Regions from separate parts of the Geomicrobium sp. JCM 19037 genome, predicted to be linked through region 2. Evidence: riboswitches for the same ligand, from Rfam matches in the RefSeq annotation. Region 2 holds a riboswitch; each other region holds the start of a gene.
What was found. A riboswitch is a leader RNA that binds a small molecule or an ion and turns the genes downstream of it on or off. The one in region 2 is predicted to bind S-adenosylmethionine.

Region 1: another riboswitch for S-adenosylmethionine. It lies ahead of JCM19037_RS12110 (methionine ABC transporter ATP-binding protein); the one in region 2 lies ahead of metK (methionine adenosyltransferase).
Region 3: another riboswitch for S-adenosylmethionine. It lies ahead of JCM19037_RS11500 (methionine ABC transporter ATP-binding protein); the one in region 2 lies ahead of metK (methionine adenosyltransferase).
Region 4: another riboswitch for S-adenosylmethionine. It lies ahead of JCM19037_RS02665 (methionine biosynthesis PLP-dependent protein); the one in region 2 lies ahead of metK (methionine adenosyltransferase).

Annotation. Positions count from the first base shown of each region.
Region 1 covers NZ_BAWZ01000019.1:47,630-55,531, reverse strand. The annotation lists gene JCM19037_RS12125 (M20 family metallopeptidase) at 1-469, opposite strand, end outside; partial or broken gene JCM19037_RS12120 (MetQ/NlpA family ABC transporter substrate-binding protein) at 482-1,215, opposite strand; partial or broken gene JCM19037_RS12115 (methionine ABC transporter permease) at 1,370-2,048, opposite strand; gene JCM19037_RS12110 (methionine ABC transporter ATP-binding protein) at 2,049-3,068, opposite strand; SAM riboswitch class I at 3,224-3,329, opposite strand; gene JCM19037_RS12105 (FixH family protein) at 3,402-3,887, opposite strand; gene JCM19037_RS27315 (hypothetical protein) at 3,880-4,122, opposite strand; partial or broken gene JCM19037_RS12100 (PepSY-associated TM helix domain-containing protein) at 4,125-5,220, opposite strand; partial or broken gene JCM19037_RS12095 (response regulator transcription factor) at 5,533-6,215, shown strand; gene JCM19037_RS22880 (hypothetical protein) at 6,212-6,715, shown strand; gene JCM19037_RS22875 (HAMP domain-containing sensor histidine kinase) at 6,733-7,635, shown strand; gene JCM19037_RS22870 (hypothetical protein) at 7,632-7,838, shown strand; gene JCM19037_RS22865 (SCO family protein) at 7,844-7,902, shown strand, end outside.
Region 2 covers NZ_BAWZ01000034.1:18,712-26,613, forward strand. The annotation lists partial or broken gene JCM19037_RS16835 (tripartite tricarboxylate transporter permease) at 1-557, opposite strand, end outside; gene JCM19037_RS16840 (tripartite tricarboxylate transporter TctB family protein) at 570-1,001, opposite strand; gene JCM19037_RS16845 (tripartite tricarboxylate transporter substrate binding protein) at 1,020-2,006, opposite strand; gene JCM19037_RS16850 (IclR family transcriptional regulator) at 2,090-2,845, opposite strand; partial or broken gene metK (methionine adenosyltransferase) at 4,369-5,569, opposite strand; SAM riboswitch class I at 5,691-5,804, opposite strand; gene JCM19037_RS16860 (thiol-disulfide oxidoreductase DCC family protein) at 5,887-6,264, opposite strand; partial or broken gene pckA (phosphoenolpyruvate carboxykinase (ATP)) at 6,435-7,902, shown strand, end outside.
Region 3 covers NZ_BAWZ01000018.1:15,843-23,744, reverse strand. The annotation lists partial or broken gene JCM19037_RS11520 (ATP-binding cassette domain-containing protein) at 1-544, shown strand, start outside; gene JCM19037_RS11515 (ABC transporter permease) at 525-1,346, shown strand; gene JCM19037_RS11510 (MetQ/NlpA family ABC transporter substrate-binding protein) at 1,547-2,446, opposite strand; partial or broken gene JCM19037_RS11505 (methionine ABC transporter permease) at 2,458-3,125, opposite strand; gene JCM19037_RS11500 (methionine ABC transporter ATP-binding protein) at 3,118-4,140, opposite strand; SAM riboswitch class I at 4,293-4,400, opposite strand; gene JCM19037_RS22805 (TetR/AcrR family transcriptional regulator) at 4,457-5,053, opposite strand; partial or broken gene JCM19037_RS11490 (MDR family MFS transporter) at 5,217-6,675, shown strand; gene JCM19037_RS11485 (nucleotidyltransferase family protein) at 7,352-7,902, opposite strand, start outside.
Region 4 covers NZ_BAWZ01000003.1:80,379-88,280, forward strand. The annotation lists gene JCM19037_RS02650 (YpdA family putative bacillithiol disulfide reductase) at 1-354, shown strand, start outside; partial or broken gene JCM19037_RS02655 (asparaginase) at 366-1,339, shown strand; gene prsW (glutamic-type intramembrane protease PrsW) at 1,359-2,024, shown strand; gene JCM19037_RS25475 (hypothetical protein) at 2,037-2,201, shown strand; SAM riboswitch class I at 2,264-2,366, shown strand; gene JCM19037_RS02665 (methionine biosynthesis PLP-dependent protein) at 2,449-3,570, shown strand; partial or broken gene JCM19037_RS29815 (bifunctional homocysteine S-methyltransferase/methylenetetrahydrofolate reductase) at 3,581-5,421, shown strand; gene JCM19037_RS21895 (pullulanase-associated domain-containing protein) at 6,270-6,914, shown strand; gene JCM19037_RS21900 (hypothetical protein) at 6,941-7,162, shown strand; gene JCM19037_RS21905 (alpha-amylase family glycosyl hydrolase) at 7,153-7,902, shown strand, end outside.

The DNA.
Region 1 (7,902 bases), on a different contig from region 2:
TAATTGCGGCATCGCCATCATCAAAGTACCCTCGATTAACAAAACTTGCTTTTGCACTGCCGTTATCTCCACCTTCTTCTGCAGGCGTTCCAGCAACAGCCACCGTACCTCCAATTTCTTCAATAATTTGCCCTAGAAGAATGGCTGCCAATACGCTCGTCGTCCCGATGATATTATGGCCACAAGCATGCCCGATTTCTGGCAACGCATCGTACTCGGCAAGAAAGTATACGGTTGGACCTGGTTTTTCAGATGACTTTTTTGCAATAAATCCAGTCGAGTGTCCCGCAATGTTTCGTTGGACGGAGAACCCTTCACGTTCTAATTGCTCAGATAATCGTGCAGATGCATACACTTCTTCATTTCCTAATTCCGGACGTGCATGAATTTGCTGACTAATGGTAATAAAGGTTTGTTGGTGCGCTTTTGCGTAATCGGTAATGGTTTGTTTTAACGCTTCTCTCGTCATCGTAATGACCTCCTATTTTGGGTAATTGAGCAATTCTTCGACTGAAATAAATGTCGGAATACTTGCACCTTCATACTCGTCTAAAATAAATTGTTCAACTTCTTCGCTTTGGTAAATGTCGATAATCTTTTGCAACGCTGGATCATCAGCATTGTCCTCACGTGCAGCGATAATATTGATATAAGGCGTAGCCGTCTCATCTTCAATGGCAATGGCATCATCAGGAGGCTTAAACCTGCATCTACAGCGATTCCGTTGTTAATAATTGCGGCATCAATGTCTGCCATGATGCGAGGCGCATTCGCCGGTTGAACAGGTGTGAGTGTTAGGTTTAAAGGATTCTCTTTAATGTCATCAAGCCCACTCGTTACCCCGAAATCGTCTTCTAGCTCTAATAGCCCGGCTTCTTCGAGAAGCATAAGATTTCTCGCTTGATTGGTCACTTCATTGGCTATGGCAATTTCAGCCCCTTCTGGGATGTCTTCCACGCGCTCATACTCGTCGCTGTACAAGCCTAAAGGAGCGAGCACAGTCGCTGCAATGGCTTCTAAATGATCAAACCCATGCTCTTCTTTAAAGTTGTCAAAGTAAGAAACGGTTTGAAAAGCATTGGCGTCAATCTCCTCTTCAGCAAGTGCGATATTCGGTTGCACATAATCACTAAAACGAATTAAATCAATCTCAATGCCTTCCTCTTCAGCAAGTTCAGCAATATAGTCCCACTGCGGCGTGTCGGTCCCGCTCACGCCAATCTTTACTGTTAACGGGTCATCAGGCTAAACGCTCCTGCCTCTGTTTGTGATTGTTCATCATCGCCACACGCAACGAGTGCCGCTGCAGTAAGTGTTACCCCTACGAATTTCAATTGTTTTCTCATTATGACATTCTCCTCTATCTGTTTTATCTTCTTCTTGCTTTTCTCGAAAAATAATTACCTGATGTTTGTACCGCTTGAACAATTAGGACGAGCAGAACGACAGTGATGAGCATCGTCATATTATCAAACCGCTGATACCGTATGTGAGCGCAACGTCGCCAATTCCTCCAGCTCCGATCGCACCAGCATCGCAGTCGCCCCAACGAGACCAATGGTTACCGTCGTAATCGTAAGGATGAGCGAGCCCATCGCTTCAGGTAAGATAAACTTTGTAATCACCTGTACTTTTGAAGCCCCCATCGCATCTGCCGCCTCCAATATTCCAGGTTCAACTTCAAGCAATGAGTTCTCGACGAGTCTGGCAACATACGGTGCCGCATAGGCAACAAGGGGCACAATGGCTGCCGTCGTTCCGACCGACGTACCAACAATGGCACGAGTTATCGGAATAATTGCAACGAGTAAAATAATAAATGGAATCGAACGCAACACATTAATGACTGGATTTAAAAGGTTAAAAATGAATGGTGATGAAAGGATATGCCCATCTCTTGTGACAACGAGAATCACGCCTAACACCGCGCCAATTAGAACCGAAAATACGAGAGAGATGCTTACCATATACAATGTTTCATATAAAGCATCCAGTAGTTGAGCGGTCGTAATATTCGGCTGAATTGCAGACGGTAGCATTTCTAACATTTATGCCACCTCCTTTAGGGAAAGGTCGTTTTCGTATACAAAGTCAATGGCCTGCTCGATCGCTTGTTCTTCTCCTTGGATTTGAATGACGAGATGTCCAAAAGGCACTTGTTGTATTTCGGTAATATTGCCGTACAGTACATTCACATCAACTCCGAACTTCTTTACCATCTGCGATAAAATCGGTTCACTCGATGACGAACCAATAAACTCAATCTGAATCACTTTGGAATGCTCATCTTGCGTCTTCACAGTTTCCATAACGCGACTCGGGATGTCGGCTTGAAATACTGACTTTACAAACTTCTTCGTCGTTTCTTCTTGCGGTTTAGAGAAAACATCGATAACAGAACCACTCTCAACAATCTCGCCATCGTCCATGACCGAAACCCGATCACAAATTTGTTGAATGACCGACATTTCATGCGTGATGAGTAGCACAGTAATTTGATATTGTTTATTAATTTCTTTAATGAGCTGCAAAATCGAATTTGTCGTCTCCGGGTCGAGTGCGGATGTTGCTTCATCACACAACAGGATCGATGGGTTTGAAGCAAGCGCACGAGCAATACCCACTCGTTGCTTTTGTCCACCTGATAACTGTTCTGGAAAATGATGTTTATGATGCTCCAAACCAACAAACTGGAGCAACTCTTCTACACGCTCTGTTATTTCCTTGTTCGACTTCTTCTGTAAGGTTAGCGGCATCGCAATGTTCTGAAACACCGTCCGGGATTGCAACAAATTAAAATGTTGAAAGATCATGCCAATGTTTTGTTTTTGGTTTTGAAGTTCTTTCCCCGATTTCTGACTCAAGTCAATATCATCTACGAGCACGCGCCCCGATGTTGGACGCTCAATAAGGTTCACACAACGAATGAGCGTGCTTTTCCCTGCCCCACTCAAGCCGATAACACCATGTATTTCTCCTTTATCAATCGTGACATTCACGTTTTTCAACGCATGAATTGCACCTGTTTTTGTTTCGTATATTTTCGATACGTCTTCAAATGTAATCATCTACATTCCCCTCTAACGACAAATTCTTATTTAACATATAAATTTACTTAGTTTTAACGATAAAAATCTCTTCAACCGTATCCTTTTGGAAACGAAAAATCCTCCCTTCTTAAAATAAGAAGAGAGGATGGTTGGTCTTTATCCCGTTTAGGCTCTTCTTATCTTCGCAGCATACATGCTACAGGAATTGGCACAGTGCTTAAGAGTAAGCCTGTTGCCGAGGTTTCAAAGGGCCAGTCCCTCCACCTCTCTGGATAAGAAATATTTAGTTATGAATTTTCTTTTATTATATAGAAAAAATTTCTTTTGTCAACTGCCTTTTAAATTTTTTATCTAGTGATGAGCGCTATGATCTTCATTTCCCGATTCCTCTGATCCATTTTCCATTAACAAAAGTACTTCCTCTTGATAGAGACGACCGACGGCAAAATATTTTTTCGGTCGTAGCTTTTGGTCATTGATTTCTACGACGGCCTCCGCGTAATAGAGGCCTTCCCGAGAGACTTCTACTTCTGTTTCATACACGCCCATCGTATGGTGGAAAAGCTCGTACTCATCTGCTTCTTCTTCCCCTGCTAATACCGGCCAAATGCGGATACCGACATGTTCTGCATCAACAACAGGAATGTAGTCTGCTGTCACTTGAACAGAGAGCCGTTGCTGTTCGTTTGCGGTGACAATCTCATTTGTCATCATATCTACAACGAGTCTTGCCCTGTCATTGTAGTCATCATGATTGTTGGCGTCCACGAACCGTTCCACCATTGAACAACCCGACAACATTACTAGTAGGAAGCCCACGATCATTCCTCTACGCATGGTGTTCCTCCTCTTGAACATTGAGCCATGTTCGCAACGTTTTGCTCTTTCGAATGATGTAGCGATCAATGAGATAAACGACGACAAGAGACAAACCAACAAGTGGGAAGATGACGGCAAAGATGAGGAGAATCGTTAATATTCCTCTCGCTTCGGTAATTCGGATTGATCTCGGTGCACCAGAATGGGTCGTTGGCTTCCTGCGTTTCCATAACCAAAACCCACTTATAATCATGACTACCATCCTACGCAAACGAGCAGTCCGGCTATCTGATTCCAAAACCCAAATTGTAATCCTTTATGAATCGTAATGCCAAGCGCCATCGCTTTACCTATCGTTCCATAATCATCGTATCGGTAATCGGCCAAAACCGCGCCGTTATATTGATCGATATGAACGGTTGCTTCATCTTGAGCTCGGTGCGGGAAGACAGAAAGTGTGAAAACCCCTTCTTGTCCACTTGGATAGAAGACATCATATGTCGGATGAATATCGAGCTGTTTTGCCACCCTCGTCACTTCGGTAATGGATACTTGTTCAAATCCTGCAATATATTGTGATTCTGGTACAGGCAGGTTTTCTGCAGCCCAACTCACATCAGCTACATCTTCAGATATGACTTCAGATTCAGGAGCAGAACCAACCCATATTGAAGGTGGATACCCTGCACCTGTGCTCGTCACTAGTTGTTGAACCCCATTCCCCCAAAAGCCGGTCCACAATAAGCCAGTGACGAGTAAGAAAATCATCTCCGGAAAGCCAAAATGCTGGCACCGCGTGAAAATCACGAATGAGTGTGCGTTTACCTTTTCTAAAGCGGGGAACGATCACTCCTTGAACTTTATTTTTTTTACGAGGAAACCATAAGTACAGGCCACTCACAATCATAATAATTGTCCAACAAGCGACGAGTTCGACAATTCGATCCCCGGTTGTACCTGCCATAAGTTCACTATGTAAGTCAGCCAACCGATCCATCACACGATCGCGATCTTGCAACGTACCGAGAATCGACCCCGTATAAGGATTGACAAACACCGTTAACGACTCACCCGCTTCATCAACAATTCCTACTTCAGCAGAGCGATTGGCATCTTCCCCAGGCCGATATCTAACCACTTCTCCGCCGTGTTCATCCGCTGCAATTTCTACTTGCTCCTCAGGTGGTAGCGTCTCTCCAGACGCTTCTACTTCGTAATAATCAGCATAGATTGCAGCTTCAATATCCCATTTAAAAAGATAAATTCCCCCTGTAATCGCTAGTACGAGTAAAAAAGGAACCAATAGTAGACCTGCATATAAATGCCAGCGCCATATTACTTGCACATTCATCTGTTTTGATTTTTTTGCCATCGGTACGCTCCCCTCATCTACCTCTTTTGTAAAGATTATTCGTTGTTCTGCGATGTAGTGGCCTAACGGTTTTGATAGCGTTTGCCTTCCATAGAGACCCCTACCGCATGTATATCCATCCTAAATAAGCGTTGTGAAGTCTATGTGAAATCTTCAATTCTGGCTTTTATGCCACACAATTTCTTCACAAATCGTGCGTACACTACAAGTAGAAACATTTACTAACTCATCACGTTGTACAATCTAGTGAAAAATTAGCTATAATGCAGTTGAAAAGAGAAGGAGGCTACCATGAGTGAACGAAAGACGATTCTCGTCGTAGACGATGAGGAGCCATTATTAAAACTCGTAACTTCAGTATTAATATCAAACGGATACAACGTCGAACGTGCAACGAATGGTTTGGCTGCCCTTAAAAAACTTCGCACGTCGTCGATCCATCTTGTCATTATGGATGTAATGATGCCGGGTATGGACGGCTTTGAACTGTGCCAAGAAGTTAGACACCGATCAGACATTCCGATCATTATGCTTACCGCTCGTGGGGAGCAAGAAGAACGAGTACGGGGGCTTCAATTAGGTGCGGATGACTATATTGTCAAACCGTTTGGCCTAGACGAACTCGTAGCTAGAATTCACGCAGTTCTTCGACGTTTAGGTCATCAAAACGAGCGGACGCTCATTAAAGTGGACAACCTTGTTATTGATGTCGAGTCACGAACCGTTACGAATGACAAAGCGCATATTTCCTTGTCAAAGAAAGAATTTGATCTGTTAGTATTTCTTGCCGAACACCTGCGCAAGTATTTTCTCGAGACCACCTTCACGAATTGCTTTGGGATAAGGATATGACAGAGGGGAATTTGCGAACAGTAGATACACACATAAAAACATTACGAATAAAACTACAATCCGCGAAACATTTAATACAGACCGTTTGGGGAGTGGGTTACAAATTTCAAAAGGAAACATGAATAAACGCCACCACTCATTGCGAACACGCATCTGGATAACGCTCATTGCTGTATTCCTTATGTTAGCGCTACTCAGCGTATACGTCGCCTCGTACTTATATGAACGGCTATATGTCGACGAACAAATTCAATCACTGACTGAGTCGGGAGAAGAACTTGCATCCATCTATTATGGATACGACTCAGAGAGTTCCTTTTTGTGGCGTGTGCAATGGACCGACCAAAGCTCCGGTGCCGATGTGTTCTACTTTGATCAAGAGCACCCTCTACTCGAACCCGATAGCAGAGACAACCTTATGATTGAATTCTTTACCTCGGACGAGCAGAACGAATTGCTATCTGGAAAAAACATCGAAATTATTCGTACGCACCCAAGCTACGACCAAGAAGTGCTCGGTGTCGTTGTTCCTCTCATAGAAAATGAACAATTCACAGGGATGATCTTACTGTCCCAACCCCTCACGAGCATTTACGAACCTCTATCAGACTTCGTACTGTAGGCTTAGGTTTGCTTTTCATGTTCGTCACTTTATTTTTTATAACCGGGAAATTAATATCAAAAGAAATGATTACACCGATTCAGAAAATGGAAAGAGCCGCTCTACGGATGGCAAATGGTGAGTATGATGCTCGCATAACTGCCACGTCCAAAACCAATGAAATCAACCAGCTTGGTGAATCGTTAAACCATCTCGCAGGCACACTTCAGTCGGAAGAAAAGAACCGTACAGAATTCATCGGTAACGTATCTCATGAATTACGTTCACCTCTTGGTTACATTAAAGGGTACGCAGAAGGAATTGAAAAAGGGATAATAAAAAGTGAAGACGGGATTCCCATTATTCGGCAGGAAGCGGAATCGATGCTTCATTTAGCCAATGACCTATTAGATCTTACCAAACTACAAAGTGATACGTATGAGCTCCACTTTGAACCGGTAGCTTTTGCCCAGATTGTTCATGATCTTTTGAATCGAGCTGAACAAGTTGCCGATGAGAAGAACATTGTTATTCACCGGGACATTGATGACAGTTGCATCATACATGGTGACACGCAGAGGTTAGCACAAGTCGTTCGCAACCTATTGGATAACGCCATAAACTATTCTGACGAATCATCCTCCATACAGGTTACTTTAAAAACATTTGATAATCGCTATCTCTTCACCATTCTAGATGAAGGTGTCGGTATTCCAGAGGAGAAAGTTCAGCATATTAAAGAACGATTTTACCGCGTCAACAGTGCCCGTTCAAGATCTGATGGGGGTAGTGGGGTTGGACTCGCAATTGTAGATGAGATTGTTAAGAAACACGGAGGGACATTTACCGTATCTTCACGCTTAGGCGTCGGGACCGTCGTTCAAATCGAACTCCCAGAATATGTAGACGAGGACAACGAGAAAGGGAGTGAAAATACATGAAAAAGTCTTTCACCTATGTTCTCCCTCTACTTGTAGGTCTCATACTTGGGGGGTGTGCGTCATTTTTCACGCCTTCCAATGAAACAACGGCTGAGGTTGCTCGCGACCTCAGTGAACAATCCTTGTACGTTTCATCGTTTTCTTTTGTGAACCAAGACGAAGAGGCTGTTACTGACGAAGATTTTCACGCTCATACTGGTTAGCGACGATGACATTCACCGACTGTCCGACGATCTGCAACATGATGACGCCAAATATGGCTGAAAT
Region 2 (7,902 bases):
ATAACTCGTCATCGGTCCATACCAATGGTTGCAATCAAGAGACCGACTACCCCAGCAATTAACCCTTTCACGAGCGATGCCCCAGCAATACTAGAAATAATACTAAGACCAAATAAAGCTAAACCAAACATTTCAGGCGCACTAAAACTAAGCGCAATGTTGGCGAGTTGTGGGGAAAGAAAGATCAACATGAGGACACTAATAATTGACCCAAACCCTGAAGCAATGACCGCAACATTTAAAGCCGTTCGCGCATCTCCTTTTTTGGTCATTGCATAACCGTCCATTGCGGTTGCTGCCGCTGCTGGTGTACCGGGTGTGTTTAATAAGATCGCAGCAATCGATCCCCCGTAAATGGAACCGAAGTAAATCCCAACTAACAACAATAACCCTGGTATAGCTTCCATACCAAACGTTACAGGTAAGAATAAAGCAACACCCATTGTAGCCGTCAAGCCTGGCAATGAACCGATGATTACACCTAGCAAAACCCCTGTAATTAATAATATCAGAATCATGGGATCTGCTAAACCGAGAAAGCCTTCCCACAGGTTCATCTAAAACCCTCCTTAATAAAGCACCCCATGAGGAATAGGAACATTTAACAATTGTTCAAATGCATATGAAACCGTAACTGGCAACAAAATTGCTGCTGGGACGATAAAATACCAACGACGTTCACCGAGAATAAGTAAATAACCGACGGTAAACAACAGAGTAGAGACAACAAACCCGATCGGTTGAACTAGAAACACATAGACACCAAATATTATCATAATAAGAACAACATTTATGTTCATTTTGCTATTTGACTTGGCGGGTGTTTGAAAGGCTAAAATAATGGCAAGCACAAGTAACAACACACTCAAAACTTGTGGGAAAAAGGCGGGACCTGGTGCGGTCCCGCTCGATGAGTTGAAACTTTGAGCCATAATAAAAGCAGCGACTGCAAACACGAGTAATAATAGGCTAATCACGTGGTTAGCATGAAGTTTTTGCATCCGGCTCGTCCCCTTCTATTAATCTAAATCTAAGGAAGGAATCAATTCTTCAAATAATGAATTTTGGTCGTTCATCAACTCTGTAAATCCTGCTGGATCTTCATAACGATATCCGAGTTGCAGCGTATCAATTCGCTCGATAAACTCTTCATTTTCGGCTGTAGCTGCTGCAGCGTCAGCGAGGACGTCAACAACCTCATCAGGCGTGTCTGCAGGCACTGTAATCCCTCTCCACGTACCAATAGACAGATCAATTCCAGATTCGCTTAATGTCGGCACATCTGGTAGAGCGTCCACACGCTCGTCCGCCATAACAGCAAGGACGCGTAAATCTCCGCTTTCCACTTGGTTAATCACTTCAGCTGGACTCACACTAACGGCATCAATATGCCCACCTAATAAGTTGTTCACTGCTGGAGCAGCTCCTTCAAACGGCACATGGTTAAAAGAACCATCGATTTCTTGCTCTAATGCTGAAGCTGCCAAATGCCAGATCGCACCTGTTCCAGAGTTACCGATTTGCAAATTCTCACCAGACTCTACCGCTTCAATAAAGTCGTCAATCGTTTCGTATTCAGAATCCGCTTGCACAGTGATAGCAGCTGAGTCTTCATTAAGAAGAGCGACAGGTTTAAAATCTTCTTCATAATTTAAGTCCGCTAATCCACTATGAGGAAGCGTTAACAATTCGACCGTCACGAGTGTCATTGAATGCCCGTCCGCAGTACTGTTTGCACCTGCTTGCATACCTACTGCACCACCGCCACCTTCACGGTTTGACACACTGACAGACTCACCAATTTCATCTTGCAAATAATCTGCAAAAGCTCTTGCTACCAAATCTGTTCCGCCACCCTCAGCATAAGGAACAATAACTTCCATTGAACTACTTGGGAAATTAGCCGCAGCATCTTCGCCGTTCGCATCTGTTGAATCGTCCCCGCCACATGCTACAAGACCTAATACTGGCACAAGCATTCCTAAACTTAGAAAATATTTTTTCATTAAAACTTCCCCCTATATTCTGTTTCACTGCACCTTTGTTCCTTATTGCGGAACGCTGTTCTTCTTAAATGAGATAAAGAAATCTATTGGTATCCTAATTCTTTCGATATTCTCCCGCACGTCGCTGTTAATAATCCAATCACTTCTTCGAGTCTTTGATCATCCATACGGTCCAACGGACCTGTAACACTCACACCATGATTGACCTCTCCAAGATGATTAAAAACGGGCGCTGCTACACACCGAATGCCTCGTTCGTGTTCTTCGTTATCTACGCTATATCCCAAATCTTTAATACGTGTAATGGCATCTTTTATCTCTATTTTTGTCGTTAATGTATGCTCTGTGAATTTCTTTCGACTCGTCACATTTTGGAAATAGTGTTCCAATTTCGAATCGGTTAGATGTGATAATAATACTTTCCCTACACCGGTACAATGCATAGGTGCCCGACGCCCGATCCTTGAATAGATTCGAATCGTATTCGAATGATGTTCTACTTTATCCAAGTAAACAACTTCAAAGTCTTGTTGTTCAACGAGATGGACAATCTCATTTGCTTCTCTACTCAAATCATCTAGAAACGGCCTCGCAATCGCCGTAATTTCCATTTGTTTTAGAACATATTGTTGCATTTCTAAAAATTTTAAACCTAACCGATAATTACCATTATTCGGTTCTTGCCTTACGTAACCATGATCTTCCATACTACTGAGAATGCGGTGCACTGTACTTTTTGCCACCCCTAAACGATGGGATAATTCAGTAACACCAAGTCCAAAATGATGATCTTTCAACAAATCTAATACGCGCAAGGCTCGGTCGATTGATTGTATCATCATCCCCCTCCTGTTCTTCATTAAGGAACGCTGTTTCACTTTTTCTAAAACGAATTATAGCCCTAGGTGAAAGCGGTGTCAACAAAATTCGACATTGTTTTTTGACGATTCCATTCTTAGTGGCTTGCAGAGTTTTTCTTCTTTCTTTGTAGGTAAAGGGTTAAGGCATGTACCACTTAGCATAAATTCCCAAATTAAACGAGTTCATTTATTTTGCATCGCCATGTAATCTAATCGGCGGTGACGAAATGCCGCAATGACCAATCAACGTACTTTGTTTAAAATGAAATGCTACTACTTATTGATTTCCAATGCTGGCGGATCGCTTGTGCTCTGGAAGTTTATGTGCATAAAACAAGGTTGAAGTTTGATTTAGAAAATGAACGTTCATAGATCGTCCATTATGAGGTGAACTGTGTTGTTTTGAAGCGACCTATATAGAATGAAGATTTTCCTGATTAACGCTGTTGGTTGTTAGGTTGGAGGGGTAGCGCGATGCTGGGTGCCATTTTGCGCGTAAGTTTGCCTAGTTTACCAATTTTGGCGCTCATTCAGCTAAACTCCTGCGCAGTTTGTTCCAACTGGAGCGCAGATTCAATGCCCATAAGCAAGCAACCTGTCGGCCCCAGCGGGGCCGAGGCCAAATCGGACTCGGTTCGGTGCGGTTCGCGCCGACGTCTTCGTAGCACAAGGGCGACATCGGTTCGATGCTGCTCCTGGCTACGGTGTGTGGAAAAAAGTCCAAATGCCCCATATCTTCATATTTGTGACATTTGAGAAAGAAAAACCATGATTTTAAACGTGAATTCGCACATAAACGGTGTCAACTGTCACAAATCGTGCAATTTGTGACAGTTGCATGCCGAAAGTGCCCGGTTTGAGGCTGGATTGTCACATACGTGACCGGTCATCACATGCTTGTGCGAGGTGGTGGGCCTCGGTGAGGACTTTTCACCCTTCGGCAAACGTTTTTCGTGTTGCCCCTAACCCTTGCAGTGACGAACAACGATCGACAACGAAGCTGTCGAAGTGCAACGAGATGAATTTCAACACGCAATATGCAAACACTCAACCGCAAAGACCGATCTCAGTCATCCGATTCAATGAATTTCTTAAGTTCAACTTATATAGATCATCATGAAAACGATCTAGATCGACCAGTATCTGGAAAAAACCAGCGTTTTAACACGATCTAGATCGTTCCGGGGGTGATCTAGATCACCGACATCTTAAAAATACCCAAATGTTATACAACGAGTAGTTTTTGCTCACAAACACGATGGCAACCTTGGTTGAACTGGAATGTACACGCAACTTTTTTCGTATACTCGGGTGTCAGGAGTTCCGGCTAGCATGGCTCAATCGGGAAATGAACGTGACGCGCTGTGTTATTTTTATAACGTGAATATATAGTATAAGAATTTCTCCATCAGAGGGTAAACGATCTTGTATAAATGGCATGACTACTTTGTTTCTAGCCTACATTCATATAAAAAAGCCCAGCCACTGGCTGAGCTTTTTGTTTAGATTCCTGATTCTGCTTTTAGCTGATCTGCTTTATCAGTACGTTCCCACGGAAGATCAACGTCTGTTCTTCCGAAATGACCGTATGCAGCTGTTTGCTTGTAGATCGGTGTTCTCAAATTGAGCATGCGAATGAGCCAGCCGGTCGCAAGTCAAAGTGACGGTCAACGAGTTCGAGTAAAACGCTCTCCGACACCTTTCCGGTACCAAATGTATTGATGGAGATGGATACAGGTTTGGCAACGCCAATTGCATACGCAAGTTGTACTTCACATTTGTCGGCAAGTCCAGCGGCAACGAGGTTCTTTGCGACATACCGCGCGGCATAAGAGCCAGAGCGATCAACTTTTGTTGGGTCTTTACCAGAAAAAGCACCACCACCGTGACGAGCAAAACCACCATACGTATCGACAATAATCTTTCGTCCAGTTAGGCCAGCATCACCTTGTGGACCACCGATGACAAACCGCCCTGTCGGATTAATAAAGTATTTTGTTTTGCTGTCGATCCATTTTTCTGGTACAACCGGACCGATGACTTCTGCTTTAACATCCTTTTCAATTTGTTCGAGGGTCACTTCAGGATGATGCTGGGTCGAAATAACGATCGTATCAACGCGTACTGGTTCATGATTGTCGTCATATTCAATCGTCACTTGTGTTTTTCCGTCTGGGCGCAAGTAATCCAAGACGCCATCTTTTCGTACTTTCGTTAGTTGTCTTGCAAGACGGTGAGAAAGCGAAATCGGCATTGGCATATACTCTGGAGTTTCATTATCTGCATAACCAAACATTAACCCTTGATCTCCCGCACCAATTTCATCAATCTCTTTGTCGGTCATAACGCCTTCGCGTGCTTCTAACGCTGCATTAACACCTTGAGCGATGTCTGGGGATTGTTCATCAATGGCAGTAATAATTGCACAAGTCTCTGCGTCTAGACCATATTTTGCCCTCGTGTAGCCAATCTCACTCAACGTTTCTCGTACGATCTTCTGAATATCGACGTATGTGGTCGTCGTAATTTCCCCTGTCACAAGAATAAGTCCCGTATTCGCTACAGTTTCACATGCAACCCGGCATTCGGATCATGGGTGAGAATTTCATCCAAAATTGCATCAGATACTTGATCACATATCTTATCTGGATGCCCTTCTGTCACTGATTCAGATGTAAAAAGCCTCCGGCCATTTGCTTCCATGTTTGTTTCCTCCTCAAACAATTCCTACTTACTCTATATGTGTAGATCCTTAATTCGTGCCGTTTGAACATGAAAAAGCCCCTTCACCTGTGAGGAAGGAGCATTACATTTCACCTTTCGCCTCTTATCTTGCAGAACACAAAGTCGTGTTTTGCCAGGTTGGCACCATTCCTGCACTCGGCAAGTGGTTGCTGGGTTTCATCGGGCCTGCCCCTCCACCTTCTCCTGATAAAAGCCTACTTGAATAATATAAAGGTTATATAGAAGAATTGCAAACGAGATGGCTTCTTTTATTGTGTTATACCATTTATAAGAATTTAGCTAATTTTACAAAGTCCATCCTTACATGTACTGCCAATCATCGGCCGATTCGCCGCAATTTTTTCATATAGCTTTTTGCCGATGGGTCGTATTGGAGTTTTGGACCCAAAGTATAACGGCGTGCGAAGCAGCGGGTGCAAACGTAAAAGCCGAATGACACCATCATACCCTCCGTACACATACGTATCATCAACGAGTACGTACATCTCTCGTTCAAAATCGGCGTATCGTGCAAAAGGATAGTGTTTTTCTAAGTTTTCTTCGCGCGTAGACACCCATTTAACTTGGCGAAATGTGGCATATTTTTGCAACTTCTCCTTCGTGTTTTGACAAAGTGAACAATGGCTATCATAAAACACAACACATGCTTTCATCCAAAATCGCTCCTATCTTGTTTTTTACACAATAATCATGGCACATTTGTGAAATTGAAAAATAGTATAGACTATAAGTTAAAATGTGTTATACTAATTTCAAATTCACACTTTCGTATCGTGAACAATGTGAGAAAGGATTTTGCCAATATGAGTACCGTATCTTTTGAATCTGCCTCCAACATTTATTAAAAGGGGAACACGTTGAACAGGACCTTCCTGAGTCCAGATTAGTAGAAAGAGCGCTCTCACGCAACGAAGGTGTGCTAACGAAGTCTGGAGCGTTTGCAGCAACCACTGGTTTGTATACGGGTCGATCCCCGAAAGACAAATTTATCGTTGATGAACCGACTATACATGAAGACATTGATTGGGGTGTCGTAAATACCCCTGTAGAAAAAGATGTGTTCTCTTCTTTATATCGTAAAGTTGTTCACTATTTAGGGCAACAAGAAGCGTTGTTTGTGACACACGGCTATGCCGGAAAAGATAAAGATTATCGTCTGCCCCTGCGTGTGATCAATGAGTTTGCTTGGCATAATTTATTTGCCCGTCAATTGTTTATTCGTCCTGAACAAGGGGAAACGCCAGCGGAGGAAGAGAACGGTTTTACGATCGTATCTGCCCTGGGTTTAAAGCAGACCCAGCCGAAGACGGAACACGTTCTGAAGCGTTCGTTCACATTTCATTTGAAGAGCGCATTGTCCTCATTGGCGGAACAGAATATGCCGGTGAGATGAAGAAGTCCATTTTCTCAATTATGAACTTCTTGTTGCCTGCTCAAGATGTATTGCCGATGCACTGTTCTGCAAACACGGGTAAAGAAGGTGACGTCGCTTTATTTTTCGGGTTATCTGGAACAGGAAAAACGACGCTATCCGCAGACCGTACACGTTTTCTTATCGGTGACGATGAGCACGGCTGGTCAGAAAACGGCGTGTTCAATATCGAAGGAGGTTGCTACGCGAAAACGATCAACCTCTCAAAGGATAAAGAACCTGACATTTATGACGCCATTCGATTCGGGGCTGTTCTCGAAAACGTCGTCTTAGATGATGAAAGTCGTGAGCCAGACTATGACGATGGATATTACACGGAGAATACAAGAGCTGCTTACCCGTTGGAACACATCCAGAACATGCTTCCACAAAGTATGGCAGGTCACCCAAATACAATTGTATTCTTAACAGCTGATGCTTTTGGTGTTCTTCCTCCAATTAGTAAACTTACAAAAGAGCAAGCGATGTACCATTTTTTAAGTGGATATACGAGTAAGCTTGCGGGTACAGAGCGTGGCGTTACAGAACCTGAAGCGACTTTCTCAAGCTGTTTCGGTGCACCATTCTTGCCACGACATGCTTCTGTTTATGCGGAAATGCTCGGTGAGAAGATTGATCAGCATGATGTGAATGTATTTCTCGTTAACACTGGCTGGAATGCAGGCGGCTATGGAGTGAGCGAACGAATTCCACTTAGCTTTACAAGAGCGATGGTGCAAGCTGCGCTTGAAGGGGAGCTTGACCACGTTGATACGACTGCTGATCCGTTTTTCGGACTGCATATTCCTACCCGTGTACCTGGTGTACCGGATGAAGTGTTGCAACCAAAATCTACATGGAACGAATCAGCAGAATATGA
Region 3 (7,902 bases), on a different contig from region 2:
AAGAATGGACATCGCCGCTAGTATCGTCGTGACTCCGGACTTGTTATTTCTTGATGAACCAACGACCGGACTTGACCCAGAAAGCCGCATCGAAGTGTGGGGAATTGTTCGTTCACTCGTCCGCGCAGGAACGACCGTATTACTTACGACGCAATACCTAGAAGAAGCCGATCAATTAGCGGATCGAATTGCAGTCATTAATCAAGGAAAATTGATTGCAGAAGGAACAAGCGCAGAACTGAAAGCATCAATTGGACGAAACACGTTGCACGTGACGCTCGTTGATGAGAATGATTTATCTCGGGCACAGCAAATTTTCGAAAATAAATTAAGCAACGTCGTACAAATTACAGATGCTCATTCCCTCTCTATACAAGTCGATCAGCCCTCCAAGATTGCTGAAACATTTAGTAACCTCGCGAATGAATACATCCAAATGAGTAGCTTTTCTTTAGGTCAACCGAGTTTGGACGAAGTATTTCTTACGCTCACAGGTTCCAAAACACCAGATGAGGAGAAGATCAATGACGAAACAAATGAATGAAGAACGTCTTCATGATGCGATTGCTTCTGGGAAGCGTCCCCGTCGACCGAGTCCTTTTTCTTCAACGCTCACCTTTGCATCACGTACACTTTTACGAATTAAGCATGTTCCGGAGCAAATGTTCGACGTAACGCTATTTCCGATTATCTTCTTACTCATGTTCACCTACTTGTTTGGCGGGGCAATCGCCGGTTCAACGACCGAGTATTTGCAATTTCTGTTGCCCGGTATTCTCGTCATGACTGTTGCTCAAATTACGATGTATACAGGTTTAGATCTAAATAATGATATTCGAAAAGGAATTTTTGACCGCTTCCGCACCTTGCCAATCTGGCTGCCATCCGCTTTGATTGGTGCGCTGCTCGTTGACGTTGTGAGATACACATTAGCTTCTCTCATTATGATTGGTCTCGGTCTCATCTTAGGATTTCGACCGGAAGGGGGCGTATCCGGCGTATTGGTTGCTCTCGTCCTCATCCTATTCTTCTCATTCAGCTTATCATGGCTATGGACAACGCTCGGTCTTATTATGCGCTCAGACAAATCGTTAATGATGGTTAGCATGATGATTCTGTTTCCACTAACATTTGTAAGTAACGTTTTCGTAGATCCAGACACGCTGCCAGGATGGCTTCAAGGTTTTGTAGAGGTAAACCCCATCTCCGTTTTAGCAAATGCCGTACGGAGTTGGATGCATGGAACTGGGACCTTTGAACAGATTGGCCTCGTTCTCCTGACATCGGCAATTTTCATCGTAATCTTCGCACCTTTAACGATGTATTTATACCGCAACAAAAAGTAAGAAAAACCTCAACAATATCAAAGAGGTATATTTGGGCGTTAACCCACATAATTGCTACTAGTGAGACAAAAAGCAACCACTGATCGAGCCAAAACAAGCACGGCTTAGATTCTATTGGCAGGCACCTTGCTATGCCTATACACAACCTAAGGACGACACAACAAAACCCCTCCAAGCTGCCAAGCTTGGAGGGGTTCTCATTATTCAGCCGGAAGGACGGCACCTTCATACTGATCTTCAATAAATTGTTTCACATCATCAGATTGCAAAACGTCCACGAGTGTTTGAATGTTCTCGTCCTCTTGATTTTCAGCTTTCACAGCGATCACATTCACATACGGGTTATCTTCACCACTCTCGACGACAATGGAGTCATCGACAGGGTTTAGGTCGTTATCAATGGCGTAGTTAGAGTTAATGAACACGACGTCGCCCTCACCGACATCGAACGCTTGTGGAAGTAAAGCGGCTTCGTACGACGGATCAAAGTCAAAGTTATTCGGGTTTTCGTCAATATCATCAATCGTTGCATAGATTGGATCGATGCCATCAGCAATGGTAATTAATCCTTCGGCTTCAAACAAGCTTAATACGCGGCCGTGGTCAGCGACAGAGTCGCTCATAATAACATGTGCGTCTTCAGGAAGGTCTGCCAATGATCCGTACTCTTGGCTGTATCCCCCCATCGGTTCGATATGAACACCACCGACGTTCTCAAAATCGTATCCGTGTTCTTCAATTTGACTCTCTAAATACGGAATGTGTTGGAAGTAGTTGGCATCCAACTCGTCAAGGTCAAGGGCTTGGTTTGGCATTACATAGTCATTGAATGTCTGGATTTGTAATTCAATGCCTTCTTCTTCTAGTAGGTCTGTGGCGTATTCTAGAATTTCTGCATGAGGAACGTTTGATGCACCGACAACGAGTGACTGTGTTTCGCCATCTTGGGCTGCTTCATCATCGCCTTCATCCCCAGTTTCTTCCGTCTCTTCTGGTGCATCTCCTGCTGATTCGTCTGTTCCTTCTTCATCAGAAGTGCCACATGCCGTTAAGGCTAACGTTAACGATCCTGCTGCAATTGCGGTGTAAAACTTTTTCATCAAACTCTCCCCTATCTTTTATCTAATTTTCTAGTTAGAACGTCTCCAATACCTTGAAAGATGAAGACGATAACGAGTGTGATAATCGTTGCAATAAACGTTATTTCAGGGTTATTTCTTTGGAAACCATCTCGAAACGCAAGATCCCCTAAACCACCAGCACCGATCACTCCGGCCATCGCTGTATAACCAACAAGTGCGATGGATGTGACGGTAATCCCTGAGACGAGCGCTGGCATTGATTCTGGGAGTAACACTTTGAATATAATCTGGAACTGGTTACTGCCCATTGATCTTGCAGCTTCAATAACCCCTTTATCTACTTCACGCAAACCAATCTCAACGAGCCTTGCGTAAAAGGGAGCGGCTCCAATAATCAATGCCGGTAGTGCAGCTTGTGGCCCGAGCATCGTGTTGAGTACTGCAACCGTAAACGGTATGAGTAAGATAATTAAAATGATAAAAGGAATGGAACGAAACACATTGACAAACGCAGCGACAATCCAATTAATGATAGGGTTCGCCCATATCTGTTTCTTTGATGTCAAAAATAGCAATAAACCAAGGGCAATGCGAGAATAAATGTAAAGAAAATAGCGATGACGCTCATGTAAACTGTTTCCCACGTGGCATCGAGCATATTATCCCAATTGACATTACTGAGGAATTCATCACCCATCATTCATCACCTCCGCCTGAACATGGTGCTTTTCAATATAGGCAAGTGCTTCTGTTACTGCGTCAGAGGTTCCTTCAAGGGAGATAAACAATGAACCATAACTCCCATCTTTCGTGCGTGCGATGTTCCCTTGTAAAATATTCACGTCAACGTTTACGTTGCGAATGAGATCAGACACAACAGGCTTCTCCGTTTCGTCACCTACAAAAGTCAACTTCACGACTGTACCTTTTTCATCGTGCAATTGATCCTCAATCACTTCTAATGAACCATCGGTTTCTGTAATTTGCTTCACGAACGCTTGAGTAATTTCTTTCTTAGGGTGTTTGAACACATCAAGCACTCCTCCTTGCTCGACGACTTCTCCATCTTCCATGACGGCAACTCGCCCACAAATCTTGTGAATGACGTGCATTTCATGAGTGATGAGCACAATCGTCAATCCTAGCTTCTGATTGATTTCATAAAGAAGCTCGAGAATCGAAGACGTCGTTTTTGGATCAAGTGCAGATGTCGCTTCATCGCATAGCAATACTTTTGGGTCATTCGCAAGTGCTCTAGCAATGCCAACGCGTTGCTTTTGTCCGCCACTCAGTTGCGAAGGGTATGCACCGCCTCGACCGTCCAAGCCGACAAGCGAAATGAGTTCGTCCACTCGTTCATTTCGTTTCTTTTTTGGTACACCGGCAATTTCTAGCGGGTACGCAATGTTTTCCCGAACCGTCCGCGACCAGAGGAGATTAAAGTGTTGAAAAATCATGCTAATCTCTTGCCTCGCCTTTCGTAGCGCACGTCCTTTTAAATTCAGCATGTCGTAATCGGCAATTTTCACCGTTCCCGATGAAGGCGCCTCTAAAAGGTTAAGAAGGCGTATAAGTGTACTTTTTCCAGCACCACTATAACCGATTATGCCAAAGATCTCTCCTGATTCTATCGTTAAGTTCACGTCTTTTACTGCATGAATGTGTGCATCTTTCGTCACAAAAGACTTTGACACATTGTTCATTTGAATCAATTGATGCACCCCCTATCCATTCTATTCCAAGTATCCTTACCTATTCACTATATTTTAAGTTCGAAAAAAATAAACAAGCATACGTTTCGTTTGGATAAAACAAAAATAACCTTTTTGCTAGAAGATGAGCAGAAAGGTTAATCGTACGTTCCATCTCATCTCCCAAGGCATTTGCAACCTTGCAGGAATTGGCACCATTGCAATTGCTTGCCGGTTGCCGGGTTTCACAGGGCCAGTCCCTCCACCACTCCAGATAAGGATATTTAGTTGATGTTTGAATCTTAGCACCCTCACACCGATGTTGTCAACTATTCTTTCAATGGCATAATTTAGGCAAAATCAACTCATCAATAATCTGATAAATATAATTCGCATCAATCGTTTTCTTCGTCACGATCGTACGGTAATGAATCATTGAAGGTCCGATATCTGCGATTAAATCTAACTGTTCCAGCGTAAGTGCTGGATTAGGGTACATGTAAGGGTCGAGTATTGCGAAGAAAGCAAGCCGAAACTTGTGATAATACCCTTGCTGTAACCCAAGTTCTAATTCTTGATTTTGTGAAGCTGCACTTCCAATCGCTGCATACGCACGTTGAATCGATTCATCTTCGATTCGAAAGCTAGACGCCATTAGATGAAACAATTGATCCCGTAAATCATTAAATTGCTCCACTTCTTGTAAGATCTCTTCAAACGGCTTCACGTCTGAAATGGCCTGAATAACGAGATGTGTCTTTGACGTCCACCTTCGATAGATCGTCGCTTTTCCTACGCCTGCGTGCTGAGCAATACGGTCCATCGATACACGTTCATATCCGTGTTCTCCAATGAGCTCTAGTGCCGACTGCATGATGATGCGATCCCGACTCTTGTCCAAAGGGCGTCCCTTCTTCTTTTCAATCGCACTCATGACAAGCCTCCTTCTTCCTATAGTCATTTCATCGTATCACCAGGATATACAGAGTGCAAATTTACGAAACGAAACTGTTTCGAAACGATTGCGTTTCGTAAATAATCATGGTACGATTCATCTTGCTGATTCAAGCCATATATATTTTTTAGGAGGGACGGCTATGGCACATGCACCAACAACTGCTGAAATAAAGGAAGACTTATCGAATGTAAAACCGATACCGATATTAGCCGTTCTTCTTTCAGGCGCCTTTGTTGCGATCCTGAATGAAACGATTCTTAACGTGGCTTTACAAGCATTATGGGAGACTTGGGCGTGAACTCAAGTACAGCTCAATGGCTCGTGACTAGCTATATGCTCGTCATCGGAATCTTAATTCCAATTTCTGCATATTTCATTCAACGATTCACAACGAGACAACTATTTATTACGGCGATGACACTGTTTACGCTCGGTACAATTGTCGCCGGTTTTAGCCCAACCTTTGCCTTCCTTCTTATAGGACGTATTGTGCAAGCGGTCGGGACCGCGATCATGATTCCGTTACTCATGAATGTCATTCTTGCTGTCATTCCCCAAGAAAGGCGTGGGGCAGCAATGGGTATGATGGGACTTGTCATCATGTTTGCTCCAGCAATCGGGCCTACTGTCTCTGGGTTTATTATTGAAGGATTATCGTGGCGCTGGATCTTCTTTCTTGTGATTCCAATCGCCCTATTTTCTCTAGTGTTCGGTTACTTCGTCTTGAAGAACGTCACGAAAACCTCAAAGCCAAAACTTGATCTCTTTTCATTCTTATTGTCTACGATCGGCTTTGGAGGAATTGTGTACGGATTTAGCACCGCTGGTAAAGGCGATTCCTCACTTGCAGACCCAATTGTCATCGCCTCGCTTGCTGCAGGGTTTATCGGGCTGGCCGCATTCGCATTCCGCCAGATAAAAATGAAAGATCCGCTTCTGGATTTACGTGTATTCCGCTACCCGATGTTTGCTTTTGGTTTAATTATTGTCATGCTCGTCATGATGACGATGTTTGCACTCATGCTCGTTCTGCCGATTTATATGCAATCTGCGTTACTGTTCACAGCCATTGCTACCGGACTCATTATGTTACCTGGTGGGATTATAAACGGGGCGATGTCTCCGATCATGGGCGAATCTTTGATAAGGTTGGTCCGCGCCCAATCATTATTCCTGGAGCCATTTTACTCGTCATCACCGTATTCACGTATCGATTCTCCACCCCAGGTGTAGACGAGTGGATACTTGCGATTCAGCACATTTTTGTGATGGTTTCTGTCGCGATGATTATGATGCCTGCGCAAACGAACGGACTTAACCACTTACCACGGCATTTGTATCCGCACGGTACGGCGATCTTTAATACACTCATGCAAGTTTCTGGTGCGATTGGTGCTGCCATCTTTATTTCTATTATGGAAACAGGCAGAAGTAATGCGCTCTCAGGCATTGAAGATCCGACTGCTGCACAGCAAATTGAAGCACTCACAATCGGTGCTCAACAAAGCTTCTCATTCGGGTTTATCTTTGCGATTATTGCTCTCGTCATTGCGTTATTTATTCGTTCAAAAAAACCGAAAACGACAGAAAGTGAATAGTAAAACGCAAACACCCCTATATTGGGCGTGTTTGCGTTTTTTGCTTTGATATCTGCTGAGGGACAATATCCGTGAGATCTTTGGCGCTGAAAAATGCATCTCACTCTCTAAACTACTCGTCAAAGTGAACCAGCGGGTCCAGCTCGAGTGGGGATTTCAAGAACATGAAGCATTGCAATCGCAAATTATCCCATCATATACCCTTATCTATGGAATTTTCTATATATATCAAGCTAAACACTGTTACACGTATTTTAACTCCTCTTTTTCAGTGAACTGCTTACGACCTGTGGGGTCTCGTCTCGGTCCTTTTTCCACAAGCGTGATCTCCTTTCGTTCCAATCAACGATACTGAAAAAGCGACAGTGTTAACTAAGTTTGCTAAGTAATGACCATGAACGCTATTCATACACTTTGAATGTCAATGGCAGTCATAGAAACCATTCATTGCTACGTCTATAGTGTACGATTATCTTTGATGATGTTGAACTTTAAAGCTCTATCGGTTGGTTTACCATAGGTTTATGAAGAAATTCTTTCGTTCAACTTACATAGATTATGTCCACACGCGTACGAAAAACAAATCTGACACCGATTTATGCAGCTACCCTTAAAATCTCATTAAAAATTACTTACATTTATAATGTGTATATTCCTTGATCAACCTACTCGCCTCTTATCTTTCTACACGCACTTGTGGCCAACGCTTGTCCCATTTTTTATGTTTGACCCGATGATTGTAAGCCGACTGCACGCTGGGGTGTTCTTTTGCCATCGGTGTTGGTTTTATTACACAGTTGACCAAGTCAGAGATGCCATGAGGGGCAGCGAGCTCAATTGCGCCAGCATTTGTCATTCTCACCATAACGGCAGTAGCGGTTTCAGGATATTGGCTGACAGCATCGAGCGATGATTCATATGGGTCTGTACCGTTAAGCGTATGCATACGCGCTTGATTTTTGACAGACCAAGGGACATCCGGACAGGCGGTGTGCAGTTTCTGTTCGATCTGCTTTTCAAACGACTCCGTGACGTGATCGGGATCATAATAAATGACATCCACATCGTCCGTCTCTGTTCTTTTTGAGAATTGGTGCAAATGATCCCACACTTTTGCTCGAACAAAGCCTGCACTGATCCAACAATCAGGTAAGTTTAGCTTTCGGACTGTGCGTAAACATTTCACCATATATTCATCTTGACTAATAAGTTGTTCAATATCCTCTT
Region 4 (7,902 bases), on a different contig from region 2:
AACAATGGTCATATTCAAATGGTTTTTGAAGCAAATATTACCGAAATTACACAAGACGTCGTCCGTTATGTCACAACAGACGATGAGGAGCATGACCTTCCTGCAGACTTTGTGTTTGCCATGATTGGCTACCACCCTGACCATGCGTTTTTAGAAGAGATGGGTGTAAGAATGGATGCGACGTCTGGACGACCGTTTTATAAACCTGATTCCATGGAAACAAACGTCAAAAACTTATTCATTGCTGGGGTCATAGCCGCTGGCAACAACGCAAATGAAATTTTTATTGAAACAGGCAGACATCACGGAGATGCGATTGCTGAAGTCATCGCACATCGAGAAATCAGCCAATGAGAGGTGAGTAGATGCAATCCATTGCACTCGTAACAACGGGGGGGACAATTGCCAGTAAAGAAACGAAAGAAGGCAAGTTAGTCGCTGGGGAGCTAGACGGTGAAGAGTTAGTCGCTTCATTGGATGCTCCTTTTGACGTTTCTTTAGAGATTTGTTCCGCTGTGTCCAAGCCGTCCATTCACTTAACATTTACAGACTTGTGGAACGTAAGAGAAGTGGTGATGGACTATTGTAAAGATCCAAGTATTACCGGTGTGGTCGTCACGTCAGGAACAGATACGTTAGAAGAAGTTGCTTACTTCTTAGAGTTAACGTTACCGGTGTCTAAACCTGTCGTCGTCACTGGCTCACAACGTGGGCCTGAACAAGTCGGTAGCGACGCTTCTGTGAATTTAAGAAATGCGGTCATTACCGCATCTGACGCCAGAGTAAAAGAGTTAGGTGTAGTGGTTATCTTTAATGAGAGAATGTTCTCTGCTAAATATGTTAGAAAAGAACATGCAAGTAATGTTCAAGGTTTTAATGCTTTTGGTTACGGGTATTTTGGAATTGTTGATAATGATCAAGCGCACATCTTCCAAAAACCACTCGTGCGTGAGGTTATTATTTCTGAGCCGCGGTTTACTCCGAAAAAGGAGTTTCACGTTGAAATTTTGAAAGTTCATCTAGGTGCTTCTGCCGAAGTGTTACAGTTCATGCTTGACTCATCGAGCATCGATGGGATCGTAATTGAGGGCTCGGACGAGGTCAAGTACCAAAAGCGTACATGCCGCTCATACGTAACGCCAAAAAACCGATCGTGATTACGACGAGTGCAGAAGAAGGAGAAGTATACCCTTCATACGATTATGAAGGTAGTACGTATGACTTGTTGAATCAAGGTGTGATTCTTGGCAAAGACTATAGTAGTAAGAAAGCAAAAGTAAAGTTATACGTGCTCTTATCAGCAGAACTAATGAACCTTCAATCGGCATTCGACCAATAAATACGTAAAGGAAGTAGACATGAATGTTGTGGCGCTCATTTCTGTTGGATCTGCTCCTGCCTTGGCATTGCTCACGTATTTTTACTTAAGAAATGAATATGGAAGCGCTGGGTGGAGAGATGTTATTCGGGCATTTATTATCGGAATGCTCATCGTGTTTCCGATAATGGTCATACAATTTGCGCTGACAGAAGAAGGTTTGTTAACATCTAGATTGGCAGAGACATTTCTAAAATCAGCGTTGCTGGAAGAATTCTTTAAATGGTTTTTCTTGATTTTTACGGTCTATAAGTTTGGACAATTCACTGTGAAATTCGATGGAATTGTTTATGCTGTCGCACTTTCATTAGGATTCGCGACGCTGGAGAATATATTTTATCTTATAGGTCAAGGCCCTGACGCGGTTATAGGAAGAGCGCTATTCCCAGTGAGTGGACATGCACTTTTCGGTGTGATTATGGGTTATTATTTAGGTTCTGCCCGTTATCAAGTACGGGGTCAAAGGAAGAAATGGCTCATGTATAGCTTGATTCTTCCCGTCGTCTTTCACGGTATCTTTAATCTAGTACTCACTTATTCCAACAATTGGATGCCGTTTGTCCTCATTCCGTTTATGATTTTTTTATGGTGGTTAGGCTTAAGTAAGGTAAAAAAAGCAAATGAAAACAGTAAACAGTCAGTTTAAGGAGGGAGCTTCATGACGACAGATGCGAGGTATCGAATCGTCATCCGCTGTCCGAAGTGTGGAGAAAAGTATATTCTGCGCGGAAGGCAGAAGAATGACGGTGAATATGAGACAGGATTCAAACGATGTGTATGCGGAAATGAAGAAGAGCTCGTCATTGAAGCATCACCAGAATAGAAATATACTTGCAACCTGCTTCTGAATAAGGTATCGTAACACTACAACTAAATGAACAAGGAATCTTATCGTGAGAGACTGAGGGATAGGCCTAAGAAGTCTCAGCAACCAGCTCAAGGAGTCAGGTGCTAATTCCTACTGGCATGATATGCCGAGAGATAAGAAGAAACATCGAAACGATCGTGTCTTCTTCATACTCTGAAGAGGGCATTTTTTATCTTTGGTTCACGTAGAGAGGGTGATTTGAATGGCAAAGGGATATTCACAAGAAACGAAGCTCGTTCAGACAGGAAACCGAAGAGATGAAACGACCGGAGCGGTTAATGCCCCGATTTATATGAGCACTGCGTACCGTCATTCTGGTGTTGGGGAGTCTACAGGGTATGATTACGCTCGAACGAAAAACCCAACACGAGACGTTCTTGAAGAAGCGATTGCTGATTTGGAAATGGGATCGAGAGGTTTTGCTTGTAGTTCCGGAATGGCGGCAATTCAAACGGTTCTTTCATTGTTTGAACAAGGGGATGAAATTATTGCGTCCCTCGATCTATATGGAGGGACATATCGTTTGTTCCAACAGTTTTGGCCAAAGTGGGGCGTGAACATTCAATACGTTGACCCTAGAAACCTAGAATTACTCGAAGAAGCGATTACAGATAACACGCGGGCACTGTTCATTGAGACACCGACGAATCCGCAAATGCAGGAAGCGGATATTCAGCAAATTCAAGCGATTGCTAAAAGAAATAACGTTCTATTGATTGTTGACAATACGTTTTATACCCCGCTATTGCAAAAACCTTTAGAAGAAGGTGCAGATATTGTCATTCATAGCGCGACCAAGTATTTGGGCGGACATAATGATCTCGTAGCAGGATTAATTGCAGTGAAAGACCCAGCGATTGGGGAGAAATTGTTCGACATCCAAAATGGGATCGGAATGACGCTTGGGGCTTTTGACTGTTGGCTGCTCGTACGAGGAATGAAAACATTGTCATTACGTATGAAGAAACATGAAGAGAATGCGAAAGAAGTGGCTGTGTATCTAGACGAACACCCACTCGTGAAAGAAGTCCTTTATCCTGGCAAAGGTGGGATGTTATCGTTTCGTGTTACAAACCCAGAGCTCGTTGACCCACTTTTACGAAATCTATCACTCATTACGTTTGCTGAAAGCCTCGGTGGGGTGGAAAGTTTAATGACTTACCCGTCATCTCAAACCCATGCCGATGTTCCAGAGCACGTCCGATTAGAAATTGGCATCGATGAAACACTTATGAGAATGTCTTGTGGAATTGAAAGTGCAAACGACCTTACTAATGATCTTCGTTATGCTTTTGAAGAAGCGGCGAAACTCGTGAATGTATAGGAGGCTCATGGTGAAATTTATTGAAGCTTTACAAAAGACAATCATTATTGGTGATGGTGCAATGGGAACCCTTCTTTACAGCCAAGATATTACCGGATCAATTGAACAGGCGAACCTTTATGCAGCGGAACAAGTATACGAAGCCCACTTGGAATATGTAAAAGCAGGCGCCAATCTTATTCAGGCGAATACATATGCTGCGAATCGCTTAAAGTTGAAGAATTACGGGCTAGAGTCACAAGTTACTCGAATTAATGAAGCCGGTGTGGAACTTGCAAAACGAGCAGCGGCACATTCTGACGGAACGTATGTAGCCGGTACGATTGGCGGTATTCGGGATGGTCGGTCAAGTGAGTGGACCGATGAAGAAATTGATGACGCAATTTTAGAACAAACAAAGGCACTATTAGCGAGTTCACCCGACGTCATGCTACTTGAAACGTACTATGATTTGCACGAGCTTATTCGTGCCATCCGGCTCATTAAAGAGCAAGATGCATCCATCCCGATTGTTGCCAATGTGTCCTTAGGAGATGTGGGTGTGCTGCACGGAGGCATTTTGCTTCAAGATGCTTTGCAAAGGTTGCAAAGTGAAGGTGCAGATGTTGTCGGTTTGAATTGCAGAATGGGCCTGCTCAAACGATTACATCCATTAAAGAGAGTGATATTCCGACGGATTTATTGTTGTCTGCCTATCCAAATGCAAGCTTACCAGGCATCCGAGATGGAAGGCTTGTCTATCAATCCAACCCAAATTATTTCAAAAGTCAGGCAGTGTCCTTTAGAAATTTAGGCGTAAATCTCATCGGAGGTTGTTGCGGAACGACACCCGAACATATTCGTGCGTTAAAAGATCAGCTTAAAGGTAAAGAGCCGATCAAACGACAAACGTCAAATAACCATTATGTTCGTTCAAAACGACTGGAATCAAAAGATCACCCTGTTTCGAATCAAAAGGTACCGAGCGTCATTGTTGAACTTGATCCACCGAAGTCTTTATCGAAATTGGACATATTTGTGGACGGCGCAAAAGCTTTAACCGAAGCAGGTGCGGATACAATTACACTCGCAGATAATTCGTTAGCGACATCGAGAGTGGACAATGTCGCTAGTGCTACACTTATTAAACAAAGAACGAGTGCGAGCCCACTTGTTCACATTGCTTGCCGGGACCGAAATCTCATCGGCATGCAATCTCACCTTCTTGGCTTGCATGCACTCGGCATTACCGATGTGCTAGCAATCACTGGAGATCCAACGAAAGTGGGTGATTTCCCTGGAGCATCATCGGTGTATGACCTCACGTCATTTGATCTGATCTCTATGCTAAAAGAAATGAACGAAGGGTTTTCCCATTCTGGTCGTTCACTCGGTGTGAAAACAAATTTCCGAGTTGGAACCGCATTTAATCCAAACGTCTCTTCGATGGAAAAAGCCGTTAAACGATTAGATAAGAAGATCAAACTAGGTGCGGACTTTGTCATGACACAACCGGTCTATGACGTAGATACACTATATGCATTGAAAAAAGCAACTGCACATATTAACGTGCCAATTTATGTTGGCATTATGCCGCTCATTAATAGTCGCAATGCAGAATTTCTTCACAATGAAGTGCCTGGAATTACCCTTACGAAACAAGTGAGAGAACGTATGCAGTCTTGTGGTCAAGATGTGCAACGAGGGGAAGAAGAAGGGTTACAAATTGCGAAAGAGTTGCAACAACATAGCTTATCGTTATTTGAACGTGTATATCTCGTTACCCCATTTTTGCGCTATCATATTACGGCTTCCCTCGTTCAAGACGCAAAGGCACAATTATCTAAGCAACAATTAAACACGCTTCATTAAGTTGTCCGTTTGTTGTAGACGAACTTCAGCAGATGAAGAGCCGTCCCCCGTTTTTCGGGGCGGTTTGTTATGTATATAGCAAAATACGTTATATAGAATGAACTTACCATTTTCCTGATTGCAAAGTTTGTTGTTGTTTTCCACTGCAGGCGCATGGTCGTACTCCAGCGCACAAGTGCAACATCGGTGGTCAAAGTACGCATATCGTGTTTTCTTGACACTCCCAATCATAAGAGCAACACGGTTCGCGTTTTTGCCTACTGGTCACGGTGTGGAAAGACGCCCAAATGCCCCATATATTCATTTTTGTGACATTTGGGAAAGAAAAATCATCATTTTGTACGTGGATGTGCACATAAACGAAGTCAACGGTCACAAATCGCGATATATGGGACCGTTGAGGACCGAAAGTACTCGGTTAGAAGGCTGGATTGTCACATACGTGCCAGACCATCACACACTTGCGCCAGGTGGTTCCCATCGGTCACACCTTTTTGCAATTCAGCAAACGGCTTCTGTGTTTTCCACAACCCTTGGAGTAAAGAACAACGATCGACATCGAAGTGAGATGAACTTCAACAGACGATTGGTAGGCGTTTGCCTGCAAAGACAGATCTCGGTCATCGAATTTAGTGAAATTTTTTTCGTTCAACTCATATAGCACACTAGGTTCAAGCAGGAAAGTTATGAATAGGTCTTTTGTACTTCGTGATTTATAGGAATATTGTTTGTTTTATATGAATGTGAGATTTACACGAACAAATAAGGTATGATTTAATTGAAAGCGCTTACTACATGTTTGTGTTTTTGTGCAACCGGTTACATTATTTGAAGAGGAGGAAGGGTTAATGAGCCATTTTACAAGGAGAAATACGTTTGCAAGCTTTATGATTTTTCTGTTGCTTGTGTCGACGGTGCAATCGTTGTTCACCGCTTATCCGGCAAGTGTTGGAGCAGAACAACCGGTAAACGACCACCACGTCGTCCAGTTAACGTACGACCGTACTGATAACAACTATGATGATTGGGACGTCTGGGTATGGGGGACAGGGGTGCAAGATGATCAGATTGAATTTTCACATATTGAAGACGGCAACGCAGTTGCATATATTGAGGTTGCCCCTTCAGTGAAAGAAATTGGTTTTATCATAAAAAAAGGGGACTGGGAGAACCGGGAACCAAATGGTCAAGACGTTGACCGGTCAATACGAATAAATCACAATGAACCGATAACAAAAGCGTATGTTACCGAAGGGGTTATGGATGTACATACGATTAAAGAGATGACAGGACCACAGTTAAGAGATGGGAATGCACAGTTTTACTACCGTGATTCTAAGTTGTTTGCACAAAACAAAATGGAAGACATTGACCGAGTGGAACTGGCGATTTTAGGTGAGCAGTTTGAAATGACGTATAACGATCAAGAAGAGCGCTATGAGTTTTATATGAAAACCTTCCTGAAGGAGAACATCCGTATTCTTACATCGTAACGATTGGAGACGATACGTACGAAACAGTGGATCCATTTTCCGAAGAGTCCGTCATTCGTTATGTGAATGAAGAAATGATATTTGATACGTCTGTCGATCCAGAACAGATGAATTTCAACGAAAACGCTGTTCTATCTATTGATATAGAAGGAGCGGGTGTAAATCAACTATTTGCGGATACGACGTCTCTAGGCGGTCCGTCAGAATTAGAAGTCGACCTCGATCTCATGGAGTCACGTTGTCGGTAACGAGAGCGACGAGTGCCGGAGTTAAAGAAATCCCGGTGACAGCCATTGATGAGTACGGAAATTCTTCCACAGAGAATGCTGAAATTGAAGTGACAAAACGGGAATATGAAGATGAAAATGATTTTGATTGGGATGAAGCTGTCATTTATTTCTTATTAACCGATCGCTTCTTTGATGGCAATGAAACAAACAATGACCCTTACGATTTAGGTTATGAAAATTATGGGCAACACCCTCGCGGAACGTATCAAGGTGGTGATTTTAAAGGGATTACGAAAAACCTTGATTATCTTGAAGATTTCGGTGTGAATACGATTTGGATCAGTCCTATTGTTGAAAATGTCGCTCATGATGTTCGATTTACCGATGAAGATGAGCCTGCAGGACATCCTTATTTTGGGTACCATGGGTATTGGGCAAGCGATTTCACCAAATTAAATCCTCATTTTGGAACGATGGAAGAATACCATGAGATGATCGATGAAGCGGCAGCACGCGACATGAAAATTATGGTTGATGTGGTTTTAAATCATACGGGTTATGGGCTTAAAGAAATCGATGGAGAGATTCCGGATGAAGAACGCCCGCCTGGATTTCCAACGGATGCAGACCGTGAGCGTTTCGCTGATTTAATTAGGCAAGGTGGAAATGTCGGAGAAGATGAAGTGACAGGCGAACTTGCTGGGTTGCCAGACTTCATTACCGAGGACCCGGCTGTAAGAGAACAAGTGATTGAATGG